Regions from separate parts of the Neobacillus sp. D3-1R genome, predicted to be linked through region 1. Evidence: riboswitches for the same ligand, from Rfam matches in the RefSeq annotation. Region 1 holds a riboswitch; each other region holds the start of a gene.

Region 1 (3,428 bases):
TCAAGTCATAATGGATCATTATAAAAATCCGCGTAATAAGGGTGTTATTGAGGACGGAAGTTTAACGATAAATATGAATAACCCTACTTGTGGTGACCGCATCCAGTTAACCATGAATGTAGAAGATGGTATTGTAACAGACGCGAAATTTGAAGGTGAAGGATGCTCAATATCCATGTCTTCTGCATCCATGATGACTCAAGCTATTAAAGGGAAAAAGATGGACGATGCGTTAAAGATGTCTACTATTTTCTCTAATATGATGCAAGGAAAAGAATATGACGAAGATATCGACCTTGGCGATATTGAGGCTTTACAAGGTGTATCCAAGTTCCCGGCAAGAATCAAATGTGCAACACTAGCCTGGAAGGCAATGGAAAAAGGGCTAAAAGAAGAGGAACAAAAATAATCTTAGAAAATCGGGTAAGCTGTCTAGCTCCAGCGCTTAGCCCCTCGAGGTCATAAGCCAATCCCTGAATGAAGGCAAAGAACGCCTTCTTTCAGTGCTCGTCTTATGCTTGTCGGGGCTGATCAAAGCGCTTCCGCTTTTCTAATAGAGGAGGATTCGACGATGGCAAAAAAAGCGCCTGAAATCGGTGATTATAAATATGGCTTTGCCGACAAAGATGTCTCTATTTTCCGTTCTAAACGCGGATTAACTAAAGAAATCGTAGAAGAAATTTCAAGAATGAAACAAGAGCCACAATGGATGTTAGATTTCCGTCTAAAATCATTAGAGCATTTTTATAGTATGCCAATGCCACAATGGGGCGGCGATATGGCATCATTAAATTTTGAGGAAATCACTTATTATGTAAAACCATCTGAGAAAACAGAGCGTTCTTGGGATGAAGTTCCTGAAGAAATAAAGGCTACTTTTGATAAACTAGGGATTCCTGAAGCAGAACAAAAGTATCTTGCTGGGGTTTCTGCACAGTATGAATCTGAGGTAGTTTACCATAATATGCAGGAAGATCTTGAAGCACTTGGAATTGTATTTAAAGATACAGATTCTGCTCTTAAAGAAAATGAAGATCTTTTCCGTGAGCACTGGGCAAAGGTTATTCCGCCGACAGATAATAAATTTTCTGCATTAAACTCAGCTGTTTGGTCTGGTGGCTCGTTTATCTATGTTCCTAAGGGTGTCAAGGTAGAAACGCCATTACAAGCATACTTCCGTATTAACTCTGAAAATATGGGACAATTTGAACGTACGTTAATTATTGTTGATGAAGGTGCACATGTACATTATGTTGAAGGATGTACAGCGCCCGTTTACACAACGAACTCTCTACACAGTGCAGTAGTTGAAATCATCATTAAGAAAGATGCATATTGCCGTTATACAACCATTCAAAACTGGGCAAACAACGTATATAACCTAGTAACGAAGCGTGCGGTTTGTGAAGCAAACGCAACAATGGAATGGATTGACGGAAACATCGGATCTAAATTAACAATGAAATATCCTGCTGTTATTTTAAAAGGAGAAGGCGCACGTGGTATGACACTTTCCATTGCAATCGCAGGTAAAGGTCAGCATCAGGATGCTGGGGCTAAGATGATTCACTTGGCACCAAATACTTCTTCAACGATTGTTTCAAAATCTATATCAAAACATGGCGGTAAGGTAACATATCGTGGAATTGTTCATTTTGGACGTAAAGCAGAAGGTGCTCGTTCAAACATTGAGTGTGATACGTTAATTATGGATAACCAATCCACGTCAGATACGATTCCGTACAATGAAATTTTAAATGACAATATCTCTTTAGAGCATGAAGCAAAAGTATCAAAGGTGTCAGAGGAACAATTATTCTATCTGATGAGCCGTGGTGTTTCTGAACAAGAAGCAACAGAAATGATTGTAATGGGCTTTATTGAACCATTTACAAAAGAACTTCCAATGGAATACGCCGTTGAAATGAACCGCCTAATCAAGTTCGAAATGGAAGGTTCTATCGGATAAAAGTCAATCCGTCTACTTACAAGTAGGCGGATTTTTTTATGGAGCGGAAATCCATAATCCAAGATAACAAAGTCTCCATTCTTTAAAAAAAATGGTAAAATCTACTGACGAAAAATGAGGAAATGTGTCGAAATACCTATTTTTATCATAAAAATATAATAGTAAAATGTAACTAACATTCATGCTTTGTTGTAATAAAGTTAGGCAAACTTATCGAAAGGTAAGGACGCAAAGCTACGGGTCTAAGGTTCGAATGAACGATGATCGCCGGGTTGCCGCAACCTCATTATGTTGACGTAGCTGTTTGCCTTCGGAAGGAGAAGTAAACTTGAATAATAATAAACACCATATCGAGGGAATGATTGAAAATTTTTTTGAATTGCTAAAGGAATATTCTGATACTCCTGAAAACGCTGAAATTTTTATTAATTATATTCGATTATTTCTACGGACAAAATCGGGAACTCCATTACCTACAGTTGAAATGATGTCCCTCATCAAAAAGAAAAAGCCAGAGATTTTTGCCGTTATTCGACAACGTGGAAAATCAGACCTTCTGCTTGAATTCGTAACAGGAATACATATGGATACTGAAAATGCAGAGGATAGAATGAGACAATATCTTTCGAAAATAGCGATCTAATAATCGATACCGTTAAGGCACAAGTCCTAACGGTTTTATTTTTTGTTCATATACTAATTCTTTTAAAAATTATGTTAATATTATTAGGGAAACGAAACTTTAACATTGAATTCAACAAATGGGGGGGAATGGATTGATCTATATTGGTTTAACAGGATGGGGTGATCATGACCAGCTTTATACAGCTGGAACTTCATCACGTGACAAACTAAAAGCCTATGCTTCTCATTTCCCTACTGTGGAAGTAGACACCTCTTTTTATGCGATTCAACCAAAAAGAAATACGGAAAAATGGGTAATGGAAACACCAAAATCGTTTCAATTTGTCGTTAAAGCTTATCAAGGGATGACAGGACATCAAAGAGGTGACATTCCTTTTGATAGCCCAAAAGATATGTTTATGGCTTTTAAGGAATCCATTAACCCTTATATAGAAGCAAAAAAATTAGCAATGGTATTATTCCAGTTTCCTCCTTGGTTTGATTGTAAACGTGAAAATGTAGAATATATAAGGTTTTGTAAAAATGAAATGGGAGATATTCCATGTGCATTAGAATTTCGTCATCAATCCTGGTTTTATCCTAATTATAGGGATAAGACTTTAGAGTTTATGAGAAAGGAAAAATGGATACATAGTATTTGCGATGAACCACAAGCAGGTCTGGGATCAGTACCTATCATCCTTGAAACGACAGATCCTAAAGAAGTTTTAGTTCGATTTCATGGAAGAAACATTCATGGTTGGCAACAGAGAAAAGGAGTTAATTGGCGCGAGGTTAGGTATTTATATCGGTATAATAAAGAAGAGCTGATGGA
Region 2 (3,428 bases), 170 kb from region 1:
TATTTATTAATGGCCTTAGCCCCCGGGGACGTGTTAGCGTTATTTGAAGACCCCGGTGCTACACATGCAGCAACTATGCTGCAACGGGAACGAGTTCTCGAGAGGCTAGGTTTAGATGTTCCTATCCATATGCAATATTTTAATTGGATCAAAGGGATATTGTTGGATGCTAATTTTGGCTATTCCTTTTTAGATGGCCAGCCTGTTTTCCATAAGATTGTCGAAAGAATTCCAGCTACCCTTTGGCTTACCGGTACGGCTTTAGTTATTTCCTTAATCATTGCCATTCCTATTGGCGTCTATTCGGCTGTAAAACGAAACTCATTTGTTGATTTACTATTTTCCTTTTACTCTTATCTTGGAATTTCTTCACCTGCGTTCTTCGTTGCTCTAATCGGGATTCTCTTTTTCAGCTTAAAATTAGGTTGGGTTCCTGTCAGCGGAATGCGTGAAGTGTATGACCATTTTAGTTTAGTCGATCGAATCAAGCATCTTATCCTGCCTGCCACAGTCCTTTCATTTGGCATGGTTGCAGGAAATACCCGCTTTATCCGTTCTAGTATGTTAGAAGTGATTAATCAAGATTATATCCGTACCGCACGTGCAAAAGGAGTTTCAGAGTTCAAGGTTATTTTTAAACATTCGCTTCGAAATGCTTTGCTACCGATTATCACCATTGTTGCGATGCAATTGCCAATCATTGTGGGCGGAGCCTTTATTATTGAGCAAATTTTTGGATGGCCAGGCCTAGGGCGTCTAGCCATAACCGCTGTATTCATGAGGGATTATCCTCTTATTATGGGAACGACTATGCTAGTGGCGGTAGCCGTGATCATATGTAACTTGTTCGCGGATATTATGTATGCCGTTATAGACCCGAGGATTCGGTTTCAGAAGCGGGAAATGTAATAAAGCGAAGACCATTCATACCAGAGGGAGCACCCTCTCATGAATGGTCTTTTTTAATGACAATATTTGTCGAAAAATTTAGGTAATTCACCTACAAAATTTTACAATATTTTTCATATACAAATATTACTATCATTTTATAGCGACTTTTGTCCTAGATAAAAAGAACTATTATGTAACTTATTAGGTCTTTTCGTAAAACCAGGTAGGGTTTTGAAGTTTTATAGATTACTTCATCTTATTAATTAAGTTAAGGGCAAACTATCTGAAAAGGTAGGACGCAAAGCTATAGGGGCTTAAGTATTATTCATTCATACAATGCCAGCCAGCTGCCAATAGGCGCCCGGAACTTATTATAAAAATAATAACGAAAGGGGGCCGCCGCTTATGTTAAAAACCTTACTCTTTAAATTAAAGAAATTATCAATCATGCACACTTGGAAACTAGATTTTTAATATTTGGACAAGCATCTATTATATTTAAAAATTTAATTTAAAGGGAGATTCATAAAAATGAAATATAAAGTAATAATGTTCTTATTATTTGCTACCATGTTCGTTTTGACTGCTGTTTCTGGATATAAATTAGATTAATCGTTAAGCGTATGAGATTTAGGGTTGGGCCGGGATACTCTCCCGGCTTTTCTTCAAAGGGGGGTATTTATGTTTATCGATAGTTTATTAGTTGGGTTGGTTGTTGGGAAGATCCGTGGGGGAAACTTTAAATCATTTTTAGATATGAGAGTAAAAAATGCTTATTTAATCATATTTGCCTTTTTAACGCAATTTCTCGTTATCTATTTTTATTCCAAAGCACTTCTCTTTGCTGTCACACTCAGTTATTTGATCTTATTTATATTTTCCATCTTTAATCGTCACCTTACAGGGTTAATTTATATTGCGATTGGAATGGCTTTGAATTTAATCGTGATGGTAGCTAATGGCGGAAGAATGCCAGTGGATCCGCATGCGGCAGGCTTGCTTGCACCTGAAGATTTACCTGCCCTTCTTGCCGGTGAATACGGAAAACATATTGCGATTTCAGACCACACGTTGTTTAACTTTTTAGGAGATATCTTTTACCTCCAAGCGCCCTATCCACATCCGATTATTATTAGTCTCGGAGATATTGTGATTAGTATCGGCGTGTTCCTTTTTATCCAAAAAACAATGGTTAAAAAACATATTAATTAGGGTGGTACGATGGACAAGAAAAGCGCAATACCATTAAATATATATTTTGTTTCTTGTATTCTAGGCTATTTATTCTTATTTTTTCATTTTTCATATGATATCAGTCTCCACCTTTGGGTGGTTATCACGACCTTTGCTTTTCTTGCTGCCTTTTTTGACACTAACCCAATCGTCCTCCCTTCTGGGGAAAACATGGCGTTAGTGATGCCGTTATTTTTCACAGTAAGTACCATTTACGGAGAATTCGCCATGCTGGCTGTCGCAGCCTTTATGTGTACCATCCTGTGTATTTCCATTCCGAAGAAGTCCAAATCCCATATCTTTAACTCGGTACAATACTCGATTGCAAGCTTATGCGGATTGAAGGTTTATTTAGCACTTGGCGGAGAAACTGGGGGTCTCGATTTAAGCACAAGCCTCCCTTTTTTAGGCTATAGCGTTGTTTATTTCTGTTTAAACGTTATTCTACTCGTCACCTATTTAGTGATAGCAGGCAGAGGGACAACGAAGGAATTATTGCAGGTGTTTGTGGAGAAAAAGAATGTTTTAACCTATTTTACGATTATGTCATTCGGATTACTGATGGTCACTGTCTACCAGCAGCAAGGTCTGACTGGTTTAATGCTCATGAGCTTGATCATGTGGGCATTAGGCGTTTCCTATCGCAATTATTATAAGATGTTTGATCATTTCAGAGATTTATCGACAAAGGATGAACTGACCGGTCTTTATAATCATCGCTATTTCCAAGAAAGCTTAAAGGAACAAGTTGAGACGAAAGAACTTGTTTCATTGCTACTATTAGATTTAGATTATTTTAAGACGTATAATGATTTATTTGGTCATCCAAAAGGAGATCAATTATTAAAAGAAATCGCCATGTTATTATCATTAGATTGCCCGAAAATCGGTACGATTTGCCGATATGGCGGCGAAGAATTTGCCATTATCCTTCCTAATATTGATTCAAACGAAGCCATTGAAATTGCGGAAAAGATTAGAACAAGAGTATCCAATCATCCATTTAGCGGAAAAGAACATATGCCTGGAAAAACAGTCACCGTTTCCATTGGGGTATCCACCTACCCGCATACAGCTGAACACAAAGATAGCTTGATCATGCACGCCGACCAAGCTCTTTATAAAATAAAATATACAAGTCGAAATAAGGTTCATCTTTACTCCTCTGTTATTGATGAATTAAAAACAAGCTTTACTTTTGAAAATAAAGAGGAAGATGTGTTACAAACGATCAAAACCTTCTTAACGATTATTAACTCAAAGGATCGGTATACTTACGCCCACACCGAACGAATTATGGAATA
Region 3 (3,428 bases), 370 kb from region 1:
ATTTCTCAACAAAGAAGGATCCTACTAAAAAATCCTTAACATATGGTTCTTACACGATTAACATGGAAATTATAACAACATTTAATGGATACACACAAAAAAATATGGATAACTTTGTTGCTTATATACAGAAAAAAGGCGGCTATTAAGATAGTGACAGCTTTATTAAATAGTCCAGTTATTGAAGAGAAGTCTGAATTTACAGGCATAAACTAAATAAATAAAGGCTCTTTTCTGAAACTTTGTTGCTTTTTCTAACTAATAAATAGGCATTTCACTATATAGGGTGTTGAAACTCATAGAAAATGAAGAAAAGAGCTAATCTCTTTTTAAGAGAGCCTGTAAAAATCCGGCTTTAGGGATTTTTACGAAAACCACAAACTATACGAAAACAGCCTAAATAAAAAACAAAAAGCTCAGAGATTATACGCTCTGAGCTTTTTGTTTTAAATGATGCTTATTCCATTACCCGTCCTATGTTTTTACCTGACTCTTTTCTTATTTATTTTTTCTTAACAAGAAACATATATGAAGTCATATAACCTTCTTGATCTTCTCTAAAATCATAGCCTTGAACGTACAATTTGCATTCCTCAGTGTATTTACCTTCGTAAGTTGCTAATTTACTATAAAAAACGATTGGATCCGGTGTCGTTACGTCTACCTTTAATGGAGAACCAACATAAGCCTTGTAAAAAGTAGAATACTTAGTAAACTCTGCATCCAACTGTTCTGCTGTTGGCTTGTTTTTCAGATTCCTATTATCAATATTGATAAGTAGACTATGAAATTGATTATTTTTAAAGCTTAAAACAAATTGTTCATTTTCAGAATAACCCGAAACGTTGGCTGAGTAGGTAAGCTGATAATCAGTAAATTCGAATGGGAGCTCTGTTTCATTTACTAATGTATAATCTTTCATTAGCTGCTTTACCTCATCGACACCCATATCAAATTGTAACTGTGGAAGAATCAGTTTTAAAACGGAATACTCAGCTCTAAAGTTAGGGTTAAGAGCTCTTGAAAAAAATACCGAGAAATGGGCTCTTTTCACTGGATCGTTTGGTTTAAAGGTCTGGTCATCATAAATATCCGTTATTCCATTTGCAGCTAAGGCACTGACATAAGGTAATAAGTCTGTTGATACATCTTTAATTTCTTGCGTGTATGTACCTTTTAACTGATAAGCATTGACCAAAATTTTAGCCATTTCCCCACGAGTTAAATTATCATTAGGTCTGAAAAATTCACCTTTTTCGATAAAACCAGCTTCGACAACGGCTGCAATTTCCTTATAAGCATGATAAGTGGTTTTGACATCCTCAAAATTTGGATTTTCAACGGATGATGTATCTAATTGAAAAGCTCTCTTGAGCATAATCGCAGCTTGTGCTCGTGTAATGGTATTGTTAGGTTTGAATGATCCATCTGGATAGCCGTTAATGATTTGAAAATCTTTAAGATATTCAATTTCTGCAGAAGCCCAAAATTGTTCTTGAACATCGATAAAAGAAGTTTTGGCAAACGCAGATGGAGTTGGAAGTAAGAATGAGACGATGATTCCTAAAATGACAACAATCGAAAGTGACTTTTTCATAATTTCTCCTTTTTGATAATGGGATTTTTTTCAGGTTACTTGAGATTACCTCTTCCCTCCTTTGGGTGTTTAAAAATAAAAAACTCCTCTTTTCAACATAACGTGAAAAAAGGAGTTAGATAGGCCATGCTAACTTGCTTTCAGTTCGGTAATCCAGCCATCATAGCATTTAGCCTTAGATCTGTGACTTTGCGTCCCCAACTTTCATTGGGTTTGCCGTTATCGTTGTAAATAAAAGAAGATTAAGTTTATTTCATTATATAGTTGTCTAACAAAATATGACAATGGTTTTTTATTATCTAAAATAAAACTTTCAAACTGTTTTATGGGGATAGTTTTTATATTTCAAATATATCATTTATATTACAAAACTCTTTTATCCTCAAATATTGGAGTGGTGCGACGTATTCATATAGTAGGTCTGGTAAGCCTACTTTATTCCTTACTTTCATTTATATAAGGAAGGTCCTTTTATGAGTCCTATAGGAATGATCGTACGAAAAGGACTAGCAGGGATTTTGAAGTATTATTTTGTATCGTTTTATTTTCTTATTAATATAGGGTTGGTAAGCCCAAAATTTATTTCCTTCCTTTCTTTTAAGGAAGGACTTTTTTTGTTATTTTTGAAAAAGAAAAACCGAGGACGTTATTCCTCGGTTTCTTCTCTTTACACAAGGTTGAATTATTCTTGTGTAGTAATAGTATCAACAGCTTTTTCTTCAGTTGTTGGTTCTGCTGTAACTTCTTCTGTTACTTCAGCCTTAGCTAATACTGCAGAGTTTGCAGCTGCATGAGTTGTTGCTTGTACGTTAGCTTTTACACTAGCCTGAGCTTTTACTTTGTTAGCTGTAGAAGGATTTACCTCTTCAGTGCTTTCTTCGTCTAAAGCTACAACTTCTTCAGTTGCATCTTCAACAACTACATCTGATGCTTCAACAGTACCTTCTGTAGCTGTCTCTACTTCAGTTGTTGTTTCTACTTCAGTTGTTGCTGTTACTTCTTCTGTTGTTGCTGCTTCTTCTTCTGTTGGTGCTGGTACTCCATCTGATGTTGCAGTTTCTTCATCTGTAGATACTTCAACAGTATTGTCTGCTTGTGTTGTTACTTCAGCCGCTGCATCTGTAGCTTCTACTGCAGCTTCTTCTTCTGTTGGTGCCTCAACTTCTACTTCAGTAGTTCCTTCTGTTACTACTTCAGTCGCATCGTCTGCCTCTACTTCTGGTGTTACTTCAGTTACTGTATCAGTAGTTTGTTCAGTTACTGGTTCTACAGCTACGTCTGTCCCAACTTCTGTTTCAACTTCTGGTGTTACCTCAGGAGCCTCTTCCGTTACAACTTCACTTGCTAATACGGCAGAGTTTGCTGCAGCATGTGCTTTTGCATTTGCACTTGCATGTACACTAGCTTGAGATTTCGCCTTGTTAGCCGCAGATGGATTTATTTTCTCAGCATCGTCCTCTTTTTCTTCAGAAACAGCTGCTTCTTCATCATCTTTTGTTTTTACAACGGCATTTGTATCAAGGTTTACTTTCTTCTCTGAATCAGAATCAGATTCTGAATCTTCGTTGGTAGCTTGATTATCTTCTACTTCTACTGTTGCATCTGTTTCAACATTTGTTGCAGCTTCTACTTCATCAGCTGCTTCTACTTCTTCTGTTTGTGCCACTACATCACCAGCAACTTCCGCTGTTTCTTCGGTTTCGGTAGTTGCTTCTACATCTGCTGCTTGTTCAGTAGTCACTTCTGCTTCAACCGCAGCTTCTTCTGTTGCAGGTTGTTGAGTTGTCGCTTCTTCCTCTACAACTACTGGTTCTTCAGTTTCTACTTTATC
Region 4 (3,428 bases), 540 kb from region 1:
AGTTTACTAGCTCCTTCTTTGTATCAATAGAGCTAGCCAAATAACGATAGGTTTTCCCCTTGTAACTAAATGTTTTATATTCGCCAGCTTTGTAATCACCGCCGCGCTGTACATAGGCGGACGCCTTAGCAAAGTCGCTTGCCAGTTTGATAGCTTGTTGGGTCGTTAATTCATTTTTAACTTTTTCCGGGTGTGTATGTTTCGGCTGTTCTTTCGCCCAAACCATCCCATCATTCATTAAAAAAGGTGTATTCAACAACGCAACCGTTAATCCAGTAAGTAGAATTTTTTTACCTTTTCCCTTCATCCGTTGATTCCTCCAAATAGTGTTTTATGTCAAACCACTAATTTAGACGCCAGTAAATGGAAAAAGATGCGTTCTTTTTTGGAAAATAGTTCTTTTTTACTAAATTATTTTTCCGACAAATTTTTTATTAAAAAAGAGTGAGGTCCGAGGACCCCACTCCAATTCATTATTTTTTACCTTTTTTCTCTTCTGATTTACCGTGACCTTTGTTTTCTTCACTTTTGCCATTGCCTTTTGATTCTTCTTTAGCTGGTTCTTCGGATTTTTCAGCTTCTGATTCAGTAGGTTCGGTTACTTTCGTTTCTGTTTCAGCTTCAACCACTTCTACTTCCTCTGCTTCTTCCTCTGTCACTTGTTCTTCTTGTTTATTTTCTTTTTTCACTTCTTCTTTTTTCGCTTGGCCTTTAGATTGTTCCTTTTTGGTTGCAGCTGCAGCTTTCTTTTCTGTTGCTTTTGAAGTAGCTTCCGCTTTCTTAGATGTTGCCGCTGCTACCTGGATTACTTCTTTTTTCTTGCTTTCTTTTGCAGAAATTGTTGTTACTGTCTTTTCAGCAGAAGCTACAACAGTAGTTTCTGCACTTTCTTCTGTTGTTGAATCAGTTGCTTGGTCTGTTGTTGCTTCAGTTGTTTGCTCAGTTGTTCCTTCAGTTGCTGATTGTTCAGTTGTTCCTTCAGTTGCTGATTGTTCAGATGTTTCTGTCGTACCTTCTGTGTCATCGCCTTCTGTTGCTTCCTCAGTCTTAGGAGCACCCGCTTTTGCTAGGAATTTCTCATTCTGCTTGTTTAGGCCTTTAAGCTTTCTCTCTAGCTTTGCAATCGTCTTTTCGTCGCCACTCTCTTTTGCCGCTTCAATCGCTGCTTCAATTCCACCAATTTGTTGAGCCACTTTTTGCTGCTTCACTTGATGAACATTCACACCAAGCTCCTTCATTGCCCCGCCAAAACCAGACTCATCTAGTAAACTAGCAACCTCTTCAATCGACTTACCACTAATGGTAGCCAAAGAGATAACTTTCGCAATTTCCCCGTATCCAAACTCTTGCTCTCTTAGAGTTTTTACTACTTCTGTATCAAGACCTGCTACAGATTGGGCTACTAAATAAGCTTGGTCTGTTTTCGCAGCTACTTCTTCTTGTTGTTCAGGTTCAAGCTGATCCACTACTTCGTCCGTTACGTCAGTTGTTTCCTCTAACTCACCAGTTAGCTCGTCCTTCACTTCTTCTGATGATTCCGGATCTGTTATCACTTCTGATACCTTTTCTCCCGCTTGGTCAAGAAGGGCTAAATAATCAGTTACGGCCTTTTGAACGTATTCTGTTTTTTCCGCCTCTGTCATCGTTTGTGCTTCGGCTAAACGTTCTTGTGCAAATTGTAAAAGTAGGTCCGCTTCCTTCTCAGGGTCGAATGTTACAAGAAGCTTTAAGTCTTCCATTAAAAGGTCAAATGTGTATAAAAATGAATCTGGTGTAGTACCCGCATCCGTCGTTGGAGTCGTTTCTTCCGTTGTCGTTGTTGTATCTGAAGGTTGTCCTTCTGTAGAAGTTGCTCCGTCTGTTGCTTGGTCATCTGTAGAAGTTGTTGTATCCGTTGAGGTTGTTGCATCTGTGCTAGTCGTTGTATCTGTACTTGTGGATGGATCCGTGCTTGAAGTTACATCTGTACCTGAAGTCGTATCTGTGCTTGTAGTTGCGTCTGTGCTAGTTTGTCCTTCTGTTGCACTTGTTTCCGTAACTGTGCTAGTGTCTGTAGAAGTTCCCGTCTCTGCTGCAAAGGCTTGTGTTCCAACACTAAACGATAATGCCAAAACCGTTGTTACAATGATCTTTTTCATTTCTAGTCCCCCTGGTTTTTAAAATGGTTTTCCAAATTAAAATCCAACAAAAAAAGCTACTCCGAAGACTAGCATAAACCGGTCGATCTTCGGCAGCTGGCTGGCATGGTTATGTTCATAACCGAAGCCCCTTTAGTTTTGCGTCCCTGAATTTCTCCAGGTTTGCCCTTTCGGATTTTAAATTGTTACCTAAATTTTACTCCCCTTCGTATTCCTTGTATATAAAATTCGACAAAGTTTTCAGAAAACAGGCCTTTTTCCCCATTTCAAAATAAGATTTTTTTCAGAATACGGCACTAAATCCCTATTCTTGATATTGATTTTCGATTTATCGGACACGTCATTCTACTTTATCGGACACTTTTTAAAATTTATCGGACAGGTTGACAATGTTTAACGGACACCTCAAAGAGTTTATCGGACACACACTCAATAAAGTAGGGAAACCTTTCTCAAGGCTTCCCCCTTATCAAACCGTACGTGCCCTATTAAGGCATACGGCTTACCAATATGGCGTATTGTTTACAATCTTTGTCAAGAGGATGCATTCCAGGCATTTTGCATCTTTTGGAGTCGGTGAGGAGTATAGTACTTCTCACCTTTTGCTTTTGCTCTTTGAATTCTACTTTGTAATTTCCTTTTGGATTTTCTAGTCGAATCACTTAAATATTGTTCTTCCGTGTATCCATAAGCTTTGTTAAGGTAAAGCCAATATGAGGGAATTAATTTTATTTTGAGAAAGAATGCGTTGTTCCACAATGACTGCATCTTCATCCCCTTCCTTTGAGAGGGATGTTTATGGATGAATGCAACTCGAAGTCTCCTTCTTATATATCCGTCCAACGATTGTAAGGTTCTTCGAACCCATCTTGTGATGCAGTGACTTTTAATCCCTAATTCTTCATTTTCCTTAATAGCTTTTATAATCGAAATATAGTAGTTAACCTTCCCTCTAATGATTGGATTAACACGATTTACCCATTCTTCTTTATTTAAGGTTAATGTTTTACGTGTTTTCTCTTTTATTTTAAAGCGAAAGTCTTTTATGGATTCTTCTTTTGGTGTGACGTGATATACAGGCTTCTTATCTTTCTTTCCTTCTCTCCAATGGTGAAAAGTAAAACCTAGAAAATCGAAGTTATCCTTTTGAAAGTCAACGACTTTCGTCTTCTCCTTGGATATTTCTAATCCCAATTCTGTTAACTTACTTTTTGTTAGAGAGGCTGCTTTCTGTATATCTTCTTTCGACTTTGCAAAAAGAAGAAAATCATCTGCGTATCTTACAAATCT

The links. A riboswitch is a leader RNA that binds a small molecule or an ion and turns the genes downstream of it on or off. The one in region 1 is predicted to bind cyclic di-GMP.
Region 2: linked by a shared signal. The riboswitch ahead of ACSBPO_RS19600 (DUF5317 domain-containing protein) and the one ahead of ACSBPO_RS18790 (hypothetical protein) in region 1 are both predicted to bind cyclic di-GMP.
Region 3: linked by a shared signal. The riboswitch ahead of ACSBPO_RS20470 (S-layer homology domain-containing protein) and the one ahead of ACSBPO_RS18790 (hypothetical protein) in region 1 are both predicted to bind cyclic di-GMP.
Region 4: linked by a shared signal. The riboswitch ahead of ACSBPO_RS21040 (DUF5667 domain-containing protein) and the one ahead of ACSBPO_RS18790 (hypothetical protein) in region 1 are both predicted to bind cyclic di-GMP.

What each region holds. Positions count from the first base shown of each region.
Region 1 is NZ_CP197471.1:3,651,340-3,654,767, reverse strand. Features, by position in the region: gene sufU (Fe-S cluster assembly sulfur transfer protein SufU) at 1-409, shown strand, start outside; gene sufB (Fe-S cluster assembly protein SufB) at 572-1,969, shown strand; cyclic di-GMP riboswitch class I at 2,163-2,249, shown strand; gene ACSBPO_RS18790 (hypothetical protein) at 2,298-2,612, shown strand; gene ACSBPO_RS18785 (DUF72 domain-containing protein) at 2,746-3,428, shown strand, end outside.
Region 2 is NZ_CP197471.1:3,823,188-3,826,615, forward strand. Features, by position in the region: gene ACSBPO_RS19595 (ABC transporter permease) at 1-909, shown strand, start outside; cyclic di-GMP riboswitch class I at 1,155-1,246, shown strand; gene ACSBPO_RS19600 (DUF5317 domain-containing protein) at 1,573-2,103, shown strand; gene ACSBPO_RS19605 (bifunctional diguanylate cyclase/phosphohydrolase) at 2,113-3,428, shown strand, end outside.
Region 3 is NZ_CP197471.1:4,021,077-4,024,504, forward strand. Features, by position in the region: gene ACSBPO_RS20465 (S-layer homology domain-containing protein) at 1-149, shown strand, start outside; gene ACSBPO_RS20470 (S-layer homology domain-containing protein) at 503-1,597, opposite strand; cyclic di-GMP riboswitch class I at 1,742-1,825, opposite strand; gene ACSBPO_RS20475 (hypothetical protein) at 2,280-3,428, opposite strand, start outside.
Region 4 is NZ_CP197471.1:4,196,260-4,199,687, forward strand. Features, by position in the region: gene ACSBPO_RS21035 (DL-endopeptidase inhibitor IseA family protein) at 1-307, opposite strand, end outside; gene ACSBPO_RS21040 (DUF5667 domain-containing protein) at 474-2,138, opposite strand; cyclic di-GMP riboswitch class I at 2,227-2,315, opposite strand; gene ltrA (group II intron reverse transcriptase/maturase) at 2,673-3,428, opposite strand, start outside.